One region of the Rhizobium sp. RHZ01 genome, then DNA from elsewhere that is predicted to be linked to it. Evidence: riboswitches for the same ligand, from Rfam matches in the RefSeq annotation. Region 1 holds a riboswitch; the other holds the start of a gene.
The links. Region 1 has a riboswitch for cobalamin ahead of IB248_RS22825 (CbtB domain-containing protein). Riboswitches for the same ligand answer to the same signal wherever they lie in the genome.
Positions count from the first base shown of each region.

Region 2: another riboswitch for cobalamin. It lies ahead of bluB (5,6-dimethylbenzimidazole synthase); the one in region 1 lies ahead of IB248_RS22825 (CbtB domain-containing protein).

Region 1 covers NZ_JACUZZ010000025.1:64-5,515, reverse strand. The annotation lists partial or broken gene IB248_RS22845 (transglutaminase-like cysteine peptidase) at 1-273, opposite strand, end outside; gene IB248_RS22840 (hypothetical protein) at 221-568, shown strand; partial or broken gene IB248_RS31880 (porin family protein) at 529-691, opposite strand; gene IB248_RS22835 (EAL domain-containing protein) at 993-2,558, opposite strand; gene IB248_RS22830 (histidine phosphatase family protein) at 2,942-3,505, opposite strand; cobalamin riboswitch at 3,563-3,700, shown strand; gene IB248_RS22825 (CbtB domain-containing protein) at 3,729-3,938, shown strand; gene IB248_RS22820 (CbtA family protein) at 3,952-4,695, shown strand; gene IB248_RS22815 (hypothetical protein) at 4,734-5,345, shown strand; partial or broken gene IB248_RS22810 (IS481 family transposase) at 5,392-5,452, opposite strand, start outside.
Region 2 covers NZ_JACUZZ010000004.1:168,282-173,733, reverse strand. The annotation lists gene IB248_RS06980 (NADP-dependent malic enzyme) at 1-1,637, shown strand, start outside; gene IB248_RS06975 (DUF2865 domain-containing protein) at 1,760-2,845, shown strand; gene bluB (5,6-dimethylbenzimidazole synthase) at 2,852-3,541, opposite strand; cobalamin riboswitch at 3,581-3,763, opposite strand; gene IB248_RS06965 (PD40 domain-containing protein) at 3,790-4,623, opposite strand; gene IB248_RS06960 (LTA synthase family protein) at 4,841-5,452, shown strand, end outside.

The DNA.
Region 1 (5,452 bases):
TATTCGGATTTCCCCGATGTCTGTGCGTCCGTCGCCAGCGTTGACCTGCCTGTTCACCTTTTGAAGCAAAGGCATAGCCTTCTCGTCGGTCATCTCGTGGCCGCCGTTGCCATGGCAAAGCCAAGTATAGCGCGTGCAAGCCGAGGGGAAGCCTATCGGCGCTCCAATGGCGCCTGATGCGCGCAGGGCGGATCCTGCATAGCTCTCACCAGAAAACGCTGTGAAAACAAGCGTGAACGCTGCGAAAGCTGCCAAGGTCCGCGTCGAAAACATCCTATCGGCTGAGTGCTGCGCAACCAAGGTGGCGGTAACGAAGGCGGCGGTAACCAGGGTGGCGGTAACGAAGGTGGTGGCAACCAAGGCGGTGGCAACCAGGGTGGTGGCCACCAGGGTGGCGGCAACCAGGGTGGTGGAAACCAGGGTGTGGAAACCACCACTAAGGCTTATCTTACACGGCGACCAGCCTCAGTTCAGAGAAGCAAAGCCCGGGCGTATGTCCGGGCTTGGTCATTTCATCGTTGAGCAGTCTCAAAATCTGAAGCCAACGCCGACGGTAACAACCTTCTGATTGAAAACGGTGTCTATGCCCAAAAGGACTTTGCTGCCGTAGTCGTTGTAACGACATTCCACGCCCGAAGATGTTGTACGTGAAGGCGTAGTCGAGACCGGCTCCGGCGGTCCACCCTGAGAACTGGCATCGAAGCCGTTCCAGGTGAAAACTGGGGCTGCTGGTACAACCGCGGCCGCCCCCTCATAAGATCGGGGGGCGACGCCACCCCTGCAAGACCAATGAAGGCCGCCGAGGCGGCAGCGATACGAAAATGCGCGATAAATCCCTCTCCTATGACAAGGGTCCACTCACTTTGCGCACCGATCGGGCTAGGTCCGATCGGTGATCGCGGTCCATGCTGCGTGAGCGAACGTGGCCCTGTCTGAACGGGTCCATTACGAAGTTCTGATGTAGAGGACTACTGGAGAGGAGTGCGGAGCGCTTATCCGTTGGCCAATGTCTCGTGACGGTCAAGGGCGAACGAGCGCGTTTCTTCGGCGGGCATCGCCTTGCCGAAGAGATAGCCCTGTCCGACATCGCAGCCGAGTTGAAGCAGGTGGCCGAGTTGGCGATGCTCTTCGATGCCCTCGGCGGTGGTCTGTATGTTGAGGCTGCGCCCGAGCCCAAGCATGGCGCGGATGATTTTTTCCTGACGCTCATCATCGCGGTACGTTGCGATGAAGCTCTTGTCGATCTTGATCTTGTCGAAGCGATAGCGGGCGAGCTGGGCGAGGCTGGAGTAGCCGGTGCCGAAATCGTCAAGCGCGATCTGAACGCCTGCATCGTGGAGTTCATCCAGGATGATTGCGGCAACCGCCGGATCCTGGATCAGGGCATTTTCGGTGATCTCGATCTCCAGACGACTTGGCGGAAGACCATTTGCCGACAACACCTTGAAGATGCGCGAGGCCAGCAGCTTGTCCTCCATTTGCACCGGAGAGACATTGAAGGAGAGGGTAACGTGGTCGTCCCAGGCCAGGGCGTCTCCGCAGGCCTGCGCCAGAAGGTCTTCGAAAAGCTCGGTGATCAGTCCGGTCTCTTCGGCAATGCCGATGAACTCCGGCGGCGGAATGGCGACGCCTTCTTCGTCCGTCCAGCGAGCGAGCGCTTCGAAGCCGCAGACCGTGCCTCTCTTGAGATCGATCAACGGTTGATAGAAGGGGCGGATGGCCTTTTGCTGAATTGCGACGCGCAGCTTGGATTCCAGCGTCGCGCGCTTTGCCACCTTGTCCTGCATCGAGGCTTCGAACACCATGTGGTGGTTGGGGCCGCGTGACTTCGCCTCGTACATGGCGAGGTCGGCTCGGTGGGCCGCGTCCTCGAGCGGCTCTTGACCCTGCTCCCAGCGATCGTGGCCGACGCTGGCGCCGACTTCGACCGCGAACCCGTTGATGTGAATGGGCCGTGTTACGGCTTGAATGAGCAAACGCGCGAAGCGTTCTTCATGGCGGGAGGAGAGGCCAAGCGCAACGACGACGAACTCGTCGCCGCCGAAGCGATAGACGCAGTCCGCGTTTCCGATTGCGCAGATCCGTTTTGCCACCTCGATCAGAAGGGCGTCGCCGCCATTGTGGCCGACAAGGTCATTGACCTTCTTGAAGCCATCGAGGTCTATCGAGAAGATTGTCACGTTCTGCTCCCACTCGTCACCTTCGACGTCGGTCTTCGTCCTTTGCGGCAGGACTTTCCGTTCGAACGCATAGCGGTTGGGAAGTTTGGTGAGGTGGTCGTGGGTTGCTGTCCAGTCGGCCTTGGCCTGAGCGGTGGCCCGCAGCTCCATCTCCTTGCGCAAATCGACAATGCGCAGGATCGAATAGACGAAGCTCATCGCCCCGCCGATGCCAAGGGCGAGGACGAGCTTGTCTGCACCATAGCTTTCGTAGGCGCCGACGAAGGCGACCACACAGTTATCCAGTTCCAGGATTGCACCGACGAGCCATAGCGTTACCCCCAACGCCATGACCAACAAGCATTGCCTCCCGGCCCTGCTCTGGAAGAATACCGGCATGCTTTACTCCATCTCCACCCGGGCGCTGATGTATCATGGAAGTCTGAAGCGTTTGTTGAAATCAAAGGGCGATTTCTTGTTATCGAATCGCTATCACGGCGTGTGAACTGGCTCGAAAGCCGCGGTGAAAAACGAGGCGAGCGCTTGTCGCTCGCCTGTTGTTCTCAAAGTCTGGTTAGAAGGGTGACGCTGACGACGAGCAGGAGAAGCATCCCGGCGCCAGTCATACGTAGCAGGCGCGTGCGTCGCATCCGCGCGCCGCTCCAATCATAGGGCATGCAAAGTCCTCCTTGGGGCAAGGATTGACAGCCCGACGGTGTCGGGTCGAAAAACTATCGCATCGATTGCTTGCGTAAGGCTGGACTAAATTATCGCCCTGAAAATTAGGTGGTTTGTCCTTCGAAGCGCAGGGACCAGCGGCTTCCGTTGCTGGTCATGTGAGCGACGGCGAGCGGTTCGATATCGGTAATCCAGAATGATGACAGGGGGGCATTCAGCGTGCCGATGATGGCTGCTCGGATGACCGCCGCATGGGTAATGGCGATGATGTTACCGCCGGACTGCAAGTGCTCGCGCATCCAGCCGTTTACACGCATGCACACGGCAGCGATCGCCTCGCCACCATGCGGTGCTTCCTCCGGTTGCGCCATCCAGGCGGCAAGGTTCTCGGGTTCCGCTTGCTGGATCTCGGCGATCGAACGGCCCGCCCAGCGGCCAAAATCGCAATCGGCGAGCGCCTCGGAAACTTCCGGCTGCAAGCCAAGCGCGCCGGCCGTCTGCCGCGCGCGCAGCGTCGGGCTGGCGAAGACGCTGTCGGCGTGCCGCAGGCGTGGGGTGATTGCCCGTGTGGCAATGATTGCCTTTTCATTCAGCGGTTCGTCCTGCGGGAAGCGCGCCTCGCGGTTGGCGGCCGTCGGGCCGTGGCAGATCCAGGTAAGGCGCGTCATCACGTTCGTTGTCTCCGGATATCGGGGAGCGTGGCCCGCCGCTGCATGAAGTTTCGTTGACAGGTTCGAAGCGGCAGATATAACGGTGATGTTGTGGGTTTGGAAACCGGTGAAATTCCGGTGCGGTCGCGCCACTGTGATCAGGATGAGGATACCTCGGACTGGAAGTCAGACCCTGCCACGCAACGATTCTCGACTGAACGCGTCATTCCAGGAGGAATACATGTCTGACACTACTTTTGCGCCCGTCGCCGCACCGGCTCCGATTCCGGTTGGCGAGCTTTTGCCTTGGGCCATCTTCGGCGGTCTACTGATGCTCATCGCCATCTATTTCGTCGGTACCGAAGAGGGCGCGATGGCGCTTTTCAACGGTATGTACGTGCACGAGTTCGTGCATGACGGCCGGCATCTCCTCGGCTTTCCCTGCCACTAAGGGAGTTCCGGACATGGTTGGAAATCTTTTGCTTCGCGGCATGCTCGCGGGGGTGGTCGCTGGCGTCCTCGTTTTCGCCTTTGCGCATATTTTCGGCGAGCCGCTTGTCGACCAGGCGATCGCGTTCGAGGAGGCGGCCGCCCAGGCGGCGGGTGAAACTGCTGAGCCTGAAATCGTCAGCCGCGCCACGCAGGCGGGCCTTGGCCTCTTGACCGGTGTAATGGCCTACAGCATTGCTGTCGGCGGCCTGTTTGCCCTCGTATTCGCCTTTATCCAGGGGCGGTTCAGCAATCTGAGCGCCCGCGGGACCTGTGCCGTCATCGCCGTTGCGGCGTTTGTCGCTATCGTGATCGTACCCAACATAAAATATCCGGCCAATCCGCCGGCAGTCGGCAATCCCGACACCATTGGCGTCAGGACCGAGCTGTTTTTCCTGATGATCGTCGTTTCGATCGCTGCGCTTGTAGCGGCAATTGCGCTTGCACGCCGCCTCACGCCGCGGTTCGGTATGTGGAATGCGGCAATCGCGGCAGGTCTGGCCTATGTCGGTTTCATCGGCCTCGTGCAGTATCTGCTGCCGCCGATCAACGAGGTTCCGGAGAACTATTCGGCTATGGTTCTCTGGCGTTTCCGTACGACCACGATCGGGATGCACGCCATCCTATGGGGCGTTCTTGGCCTGGCCTTTGGTGCTCTGGCCGAGCGCAAGCTCGGTGCCGCACCCAGGCTCAGCGCTCGCGCGTCGGTCTTCCATTGATCGGAGAAGGCTCCGGAGTCCGGAGCCTGTCCTCAGAGATGACCAGTCGGCGTCCCATTTTTCTTGTAGCCATGATTGCTGTCCTGCAGCTTTGGTCCGTCGCGGCCGACGCGCACCAGCGGAGCAGCAGCGGTTCCCAAAGCGGCATCGCGATCGCCGAGATCTCACATGGCGAAATGGTCATGATGGCGGAGTATCGCGATCGGATCATTGATCTCGCGGCGCGTGCCACGGACACGAACGAGCCGTTCCGACGCGTGCTGAACTATGCGCAGATCCAGCATGCCTATTGTCTCTGGGGCAAGATGCCGGGCGGGGTGACCGACGAGGCCAGTCCATTCAATGAATGCTCGCACGCCTACCTCGCGGCAACGAAGGCCGTGCTCCTGTCGATGCGCAACATGGGCGCGGAGGCGGACGAGGCGGAGGCCATCGTCTCTGCGATCGACGCCGGCATGGTGTTGCGCGGTCTGGCGCTGATCACCTGCGAGTTCAGCGGTGAGGCGTTCAACACTGCGGATGTCGTTCGCCCGGTGTGGAGGAATGTTCCCTTGCATCCCGGCAGCATGGTGACGGTTACCGGCTTCGCGGCGGTGTTGCTGGCTGCGGCATATTGTGGACGGCGGCTGCTTCGGTGGATCGCGCCCTGACGAAACCTGCTCCGGCAGACCGTCCTTAATTTAACCCTGAATGGCTCTAGGTGTGTGGTCCCGGAATGAGATGGTGCGGATTGATTTTGAAGATTGACGGGTCCCTT
Region 2 (5,452 bases), on a different contig from region 1:
GCGAGAATATCTGGGTCCACGACATCGAAGGCCTGGTCTACGAAGGCCGTACAGAGTTGATGGACGAGTGGAAGAGCGTCTACTCCCAAAAGAGCGACACGCGCACGCTTGCGGAAAACATCGGTGGCGCCGACGTATTCCTTGGCTTGTCTGCCGCCGGCGTGCTGAAGCCGGAACTGCTGGCGCAGATGGCCGAAAAACCGCTGATCATGGCGCTCGCCAATCCGACGCCGGAGATCATGCCCGATCTCGCCCGCGCTGCCCGCCCCGATGCAATGATCTGCACCGGTCGCTCCGACTTCCCGAACCAGGTGAACAATGTTCTTTGCTTCCCCTACATCTTCCGGGGTGCTTTGGATTGCGGTGCGATCACCATCAACGAAGAAATGAAGATGGCTGCCGTGCGCGCCATCGCGGCACTTGCGCGCGAGGAGCCGTCCGACGTCGCCGCCCGCGCCTATTCGGGTGAAACGCCGGTCTTCGGCCCGAACTACCTGATCCCTTCGCCCTTCGACCCGCGCCTGATCCTGCGGATCGCCCCGGCGGTCGCGAGGGCTGCCGCCGAAAGCGGTGTCGCCTTGCGTCCGATCACCGATTTCGACGCCTATCTCGACCAGCTCAACCGTTTCGTCTTCCGTTCCGGCTTCATCATGAAACCGATCTTTGCTGCGGCGAAGAATGCCGAGCGCAAGAGGGTCATCTTCTCGGAAGGTGAGGATGAACGCGTGCTGCGCGCCGCGCAGGTGCTGCTGGAAGAAGGCATTGCCGAACCGATCCTGATCGGCCGCCCGCAGGTCATCGAAACGCGCCTCCAGCGCTACGGCCTGCGCATCCGCCCGCTTTCGGATTTCGACGTCATCAACCCGGAAGACGATCCGCGCTTCCGCGAATATGTCGATCTCTACTTCTCGCTGGTCGGGCGTCGCGGCGTCATTCCGGAGGCCGCCCGCACGATCGTTCGTACCAACACGACCGTCATCGGCGCGCTGGCGCTGAAGCGCGGCGAAGCCGACGCTCTGATCTGCGGCCTGGAAGGCCGTTACGAGAAGCATCTGCGCGACGTTCGCCAGATCATCGGCAAGCGGCATGACGTCTGCGACTTCTCGGCACTCAGCCTGCTGATCTCGCAGCGCGGAGCCACGTTCTTCACGGACACCTACGTCACCTTCAATCCGACTGCGGAAGAAATCGCCGAGTCCGCGGTTCTCGCCGCCGAGGAAATCAAGCGCTTCGGCATTACGCCGCGCGTGGCCCTCGTTTCCCACTCGAATTTCGGCTCGCGTGAATCCGAGAGCGCGACGAAGATGCGTGCTGCTCTCAAGCTCGTTCGCGAAGCAGCCCCGGAGCTTGAAGTCGACGGCGAGATGCATGGCGAGAGCGCGATCTCCGACGCCCTGCGCAAGCGCGTCATGCCCGACACGACCCTGCATGACGAAGCGAACCTGCTGGTCTTCCCGAACCTGGATTCGGCGAATATCACCCTCGGCGTCGTGAAATCGATGATCGACGGCTTGCATGTAGGGCCGATCCTGCTGGGCGCTGCGCTGCCGGCGCACATCCTGGCGCCCTCGGTGACCTCCCGCGGTGTCGTCAACATGGCTGCCCTCGCCGTCGTCGAGGCTTCACAGCCGGCGTGATTTGCGGCCGATCGAGAAAATGCGCTAAGATTCCGACTGCAGCCTGTTAAGACAAACGGGCTAGCAATGGAGGCGCGGCGGGACGCCGCGCCTTACGACCTGCTCACCGATGGGACGATGCCTTGAACCGCTGGATTCTGTCATTCGCAGCCGCACTTGTGTTGATCGGCCCGGCCCATGCCCAGGTGCCGGCGATCTGCGGAGACCTGCGTGCCCGCCTTGCGGATCTGCCGCAAATCATCGGCAGCACACCCGAGGTGCGCAAATTCGCCAGCGCCATCGCCGAACAGAACCTTGAGCTTCGCAAAGTCCGTAGCGATCTCCGTCAGAACGGCTGCACAAGCGGCAGCATGGTCGTGATCGGCGACGATGACGGCTATTGCGGGGAGCTTGAGCGCGCGGAGAGCAAAATGGTCGACAACATCCGTTATCTGCAGCAGCGGCGCGACGAGCTGCGTGGCCAAAGCGAGGATGTCCGCACGCGAAACGAGCTTCTTGCGGCGCTCGATGACAATGGCTGCAACGAGGAACAGTGGCCCGCCGACAGCGGCGATGGATATGCACCGCCTCCAAGCATTGAAGATCAGGCGCTGCGAAACGACACCTTCGTACCGCCGGGTGGCGATCCCGGCCAGCGCCGATACGGTCTCCCCGGCATGTCGACGCCCTCTCATCTCAATACCGTCTGTGTGCGCACCTGCGACGGTGGCTTTTTTCCGTTAAGCTCGAATGCAACCTCGCAGGACTTCGCCCGCGATGCCGACACCTGCTCGAAGATGTGTCCCGGCATCGACACCGAGCTCTTTTATCATGACGTCTCCAGCACTGAGACTTCACAGATGATATCGGCGGCGACGGGCGCTCCTTACAGCGCAATGCCGAACGCTTTCGCCTACAAGAACCGCAAACCCGGCGAAAAATCATCCTGCAGCTGCGACCTCAACGCCTACTATGAGCGGATGCGAAAAAGCCAATCGATCAGCGAACCGCCGCAACAAGGATCGATCACCACGATCGAAACCAAGAAGCCCGAGCCAGCGAGAAAGGTCGCCGCCCCGGCTGCACCGCAGCCTCAGGTGCCGGACAGGCCATATGATCCGGCGACCAACAAGGTGCGCCAGATCGGTCCGCAGTTCTTGGCCGGCGACCAAGGCACAATCGACCTCAAGCATCCGGCAAAGCCGGGCCCTCAGCCGCAGCAGCAATAGCCGCCCTCAGTCCGCTGGATTGTCCCAGCGATCCGTAAACACCAGTTCATCCAGCAGCAATCGCTGGCGCCATCCTTTGACGGCGAGTTCCGGCTGGTCATAGAGCCGGTCGACATAGCCGACGCAGAGCCAGGCAACGATCTCGACCCGATCAGGAACACCGAGGATGTCCTTGATATCGGACTCGTGAAAGATACTCACCCAGCCGACCCCCACGCCTTCGGCGCGGGCGGCGAGCCACAGATTCTGCACGGCACAGACCGTGGAGTAGGAATCCATCCGCCGATTGTGCGTCCTGCCAAGAACGACATCGCCGCAGCGGTCCGGATCGCAGGTCACGCAGATGCTGAGCGGTGCGGTTCGGATGCCCTCAAGCTTCAGCGAGCGATAGAGCTGTTGCCGCCCGCCTTCAAACATCTCGCCGGCCTCGCGGTTGGCGCGATTGAAGGCCTGCCACGCGGCCTCCTTCACCTTGTCATCGCGCACCAGGATAAAATTCCAGGGCTGCATGAACCCAACGGACGGCGCGTGATGCGCGGCCGTCAGAAGCCTTTTGACGACGTCGTCCGGTATGGCATCCGGGAGAAACTCGGAACGCACGTCGCGTCGCGTCGAAATCGCCCTGTAGACGGCGTCGCGTTCCTCGGTCGAAAAGGCTGCGGCTCCCGACAGGGAGCCTGAATGGTCTGGTCGCATCGTCAATCCCCAACAACACAACCGCCCGCCGTCCACGCGGGTCAGTCTATGGTGTCGGGCCGGTCTTCTGACTTGGCGTCATCCGACTGCCGCGCCTTCCCGGTACTGGACCAGTGGCTCTTTGCGGCAGCCGTCAGCCTTACAGCGTTGGGCACGTTTCGGTCTTTCACCGAATTCCCGATTCTCCCGCCCGCGGCGGGCACCCGACGGACGCGTCTATGCCCATAAACCCTGGCCGACGCAATCCCTTAATCCGAGACGGGAAAGTAGCGCACATAGGCGAACTCATCACCTGACGGCGACCAGTTGGGCACGTTGATCGTTCCCTGCCCGCCGAAGAGATCGAAGAGCATCGTCAGGTTTCCGCCGTCCATGTCCATCAGCCGCAGGCGAACATCGAGATCGCGTGGATGGTCGAACACATCAGGATCGTAAGAAAGGATCAGAACCTTGTCGTTGTTGGGCGACGGATGGGCAAACCAGTTCCCATAGTTGTCACTGGTGACCTGCTCAAGACCGGTCCCATCGGGATGGATTCGCCAGATTTGCATGAGGCCGGTGCGGCTAGAATTGAAGTAGATCCATTGACCGTCGGCGGAATAGTCCGGCCCGTCATTGCGTCCCTCGCCGTGGGTCAGCCGCTTTTCTTCGCCGCCGTCAACGGAGATCGTGTAGATATCGAACAAATCGTTGCGGATGCCACAATAGGCGAGTTGCTTCCCGTCGGGCGACCAGCCGTGCCAATAGGATGGCCGATTTTGCGTCACCAGCCGCGGCGTACCACCTTCGGCCGGCAGCACATAAATCGTCGACTTCCCGAACTCGGTTTTGTCGGAGATGACGATCTGGCGGCCATCGGGCGAAATGCCGTGGTCGTTGTTGCAGGTCGTCGCAAAGCCGGTATCGACCTTGCCGACCTTGCTCGAACCATCAAGTGCGAGACGGTAGAGGAGTCCGTCGCCGTTCAACAGAAGATAGGTCCCATCCGACGAAAAGTTCGGCGCCTCAACGAGTTGCGTGGTTTGCCAGACGACGCGCGCCTCGCCTGTCCTGATGCTGTAGATCTCAACGGAACTGCGCAATCTGAATCCTCCTAAGCATCGAATCCGCCAGACCTACGACGGCTCGCCACTCAGCACAAGCAAATGCGCCTGACCGAGAATCTGCTCTGGAGGTAGTTCCTGCGTGATGGGCGTTTTATCCACCGATCACAAATGCAGGAAACCTAACGGTTCATCTAGCATTCATGACAAAGATGTGACAGTTCGACGAAGCTTTTATGACGTCGGAGTTTTCCAGTTGATCGCGTTGGTAATGAGGTCTGCAGCGGCAGCGCGTTTTGCGTCGCTTTCCACCGATTTCGGGGGAAGCGCTCGGTCGCCCGCCCTACGCACCGCACTCAGCGTTGCTTTTTGTGCCCTGCTTGCGCTCCTTGCCACCGCCACTGTCGAGATCATTGCCCGCGATGGGTTGGCCGACGTCCGCGAATTCCTGACATCGCCTGTGCGTCCGGGGATGACGACGGTTGTGATGTTGACTGTCCTGATGCTGTCGCTCGATGCAGTCCTGGGCCGGCGGTTCATTTCGGCGCTGATCGTTCTTCCGCTTGTGATCGTCCCCGCCATCGTATCCAACCAGAAGCAGCACTACCTTTCGGACCCGCTTTATCCATCGGACGTCCTTTTCGGGCGGCAGATCATGGAACTGCTCCCTGTGATGGTGCGCGACCGCCCCTGGACGGCCGTTGCGATGCTTGTCGGCATCGTCTTGTCCGTTACCGCGATTGTCTTCCTCTGGCGCTTCGCCTGGCGCAACTTCCCAAAGCTCCCAAGGGCCTCTCGCGTCCGCCGGCTTTGCGTCGGCCTGCCCGTTATCGCGGCTTTCGGGTCCTTGATGGACTATTCCCAATAT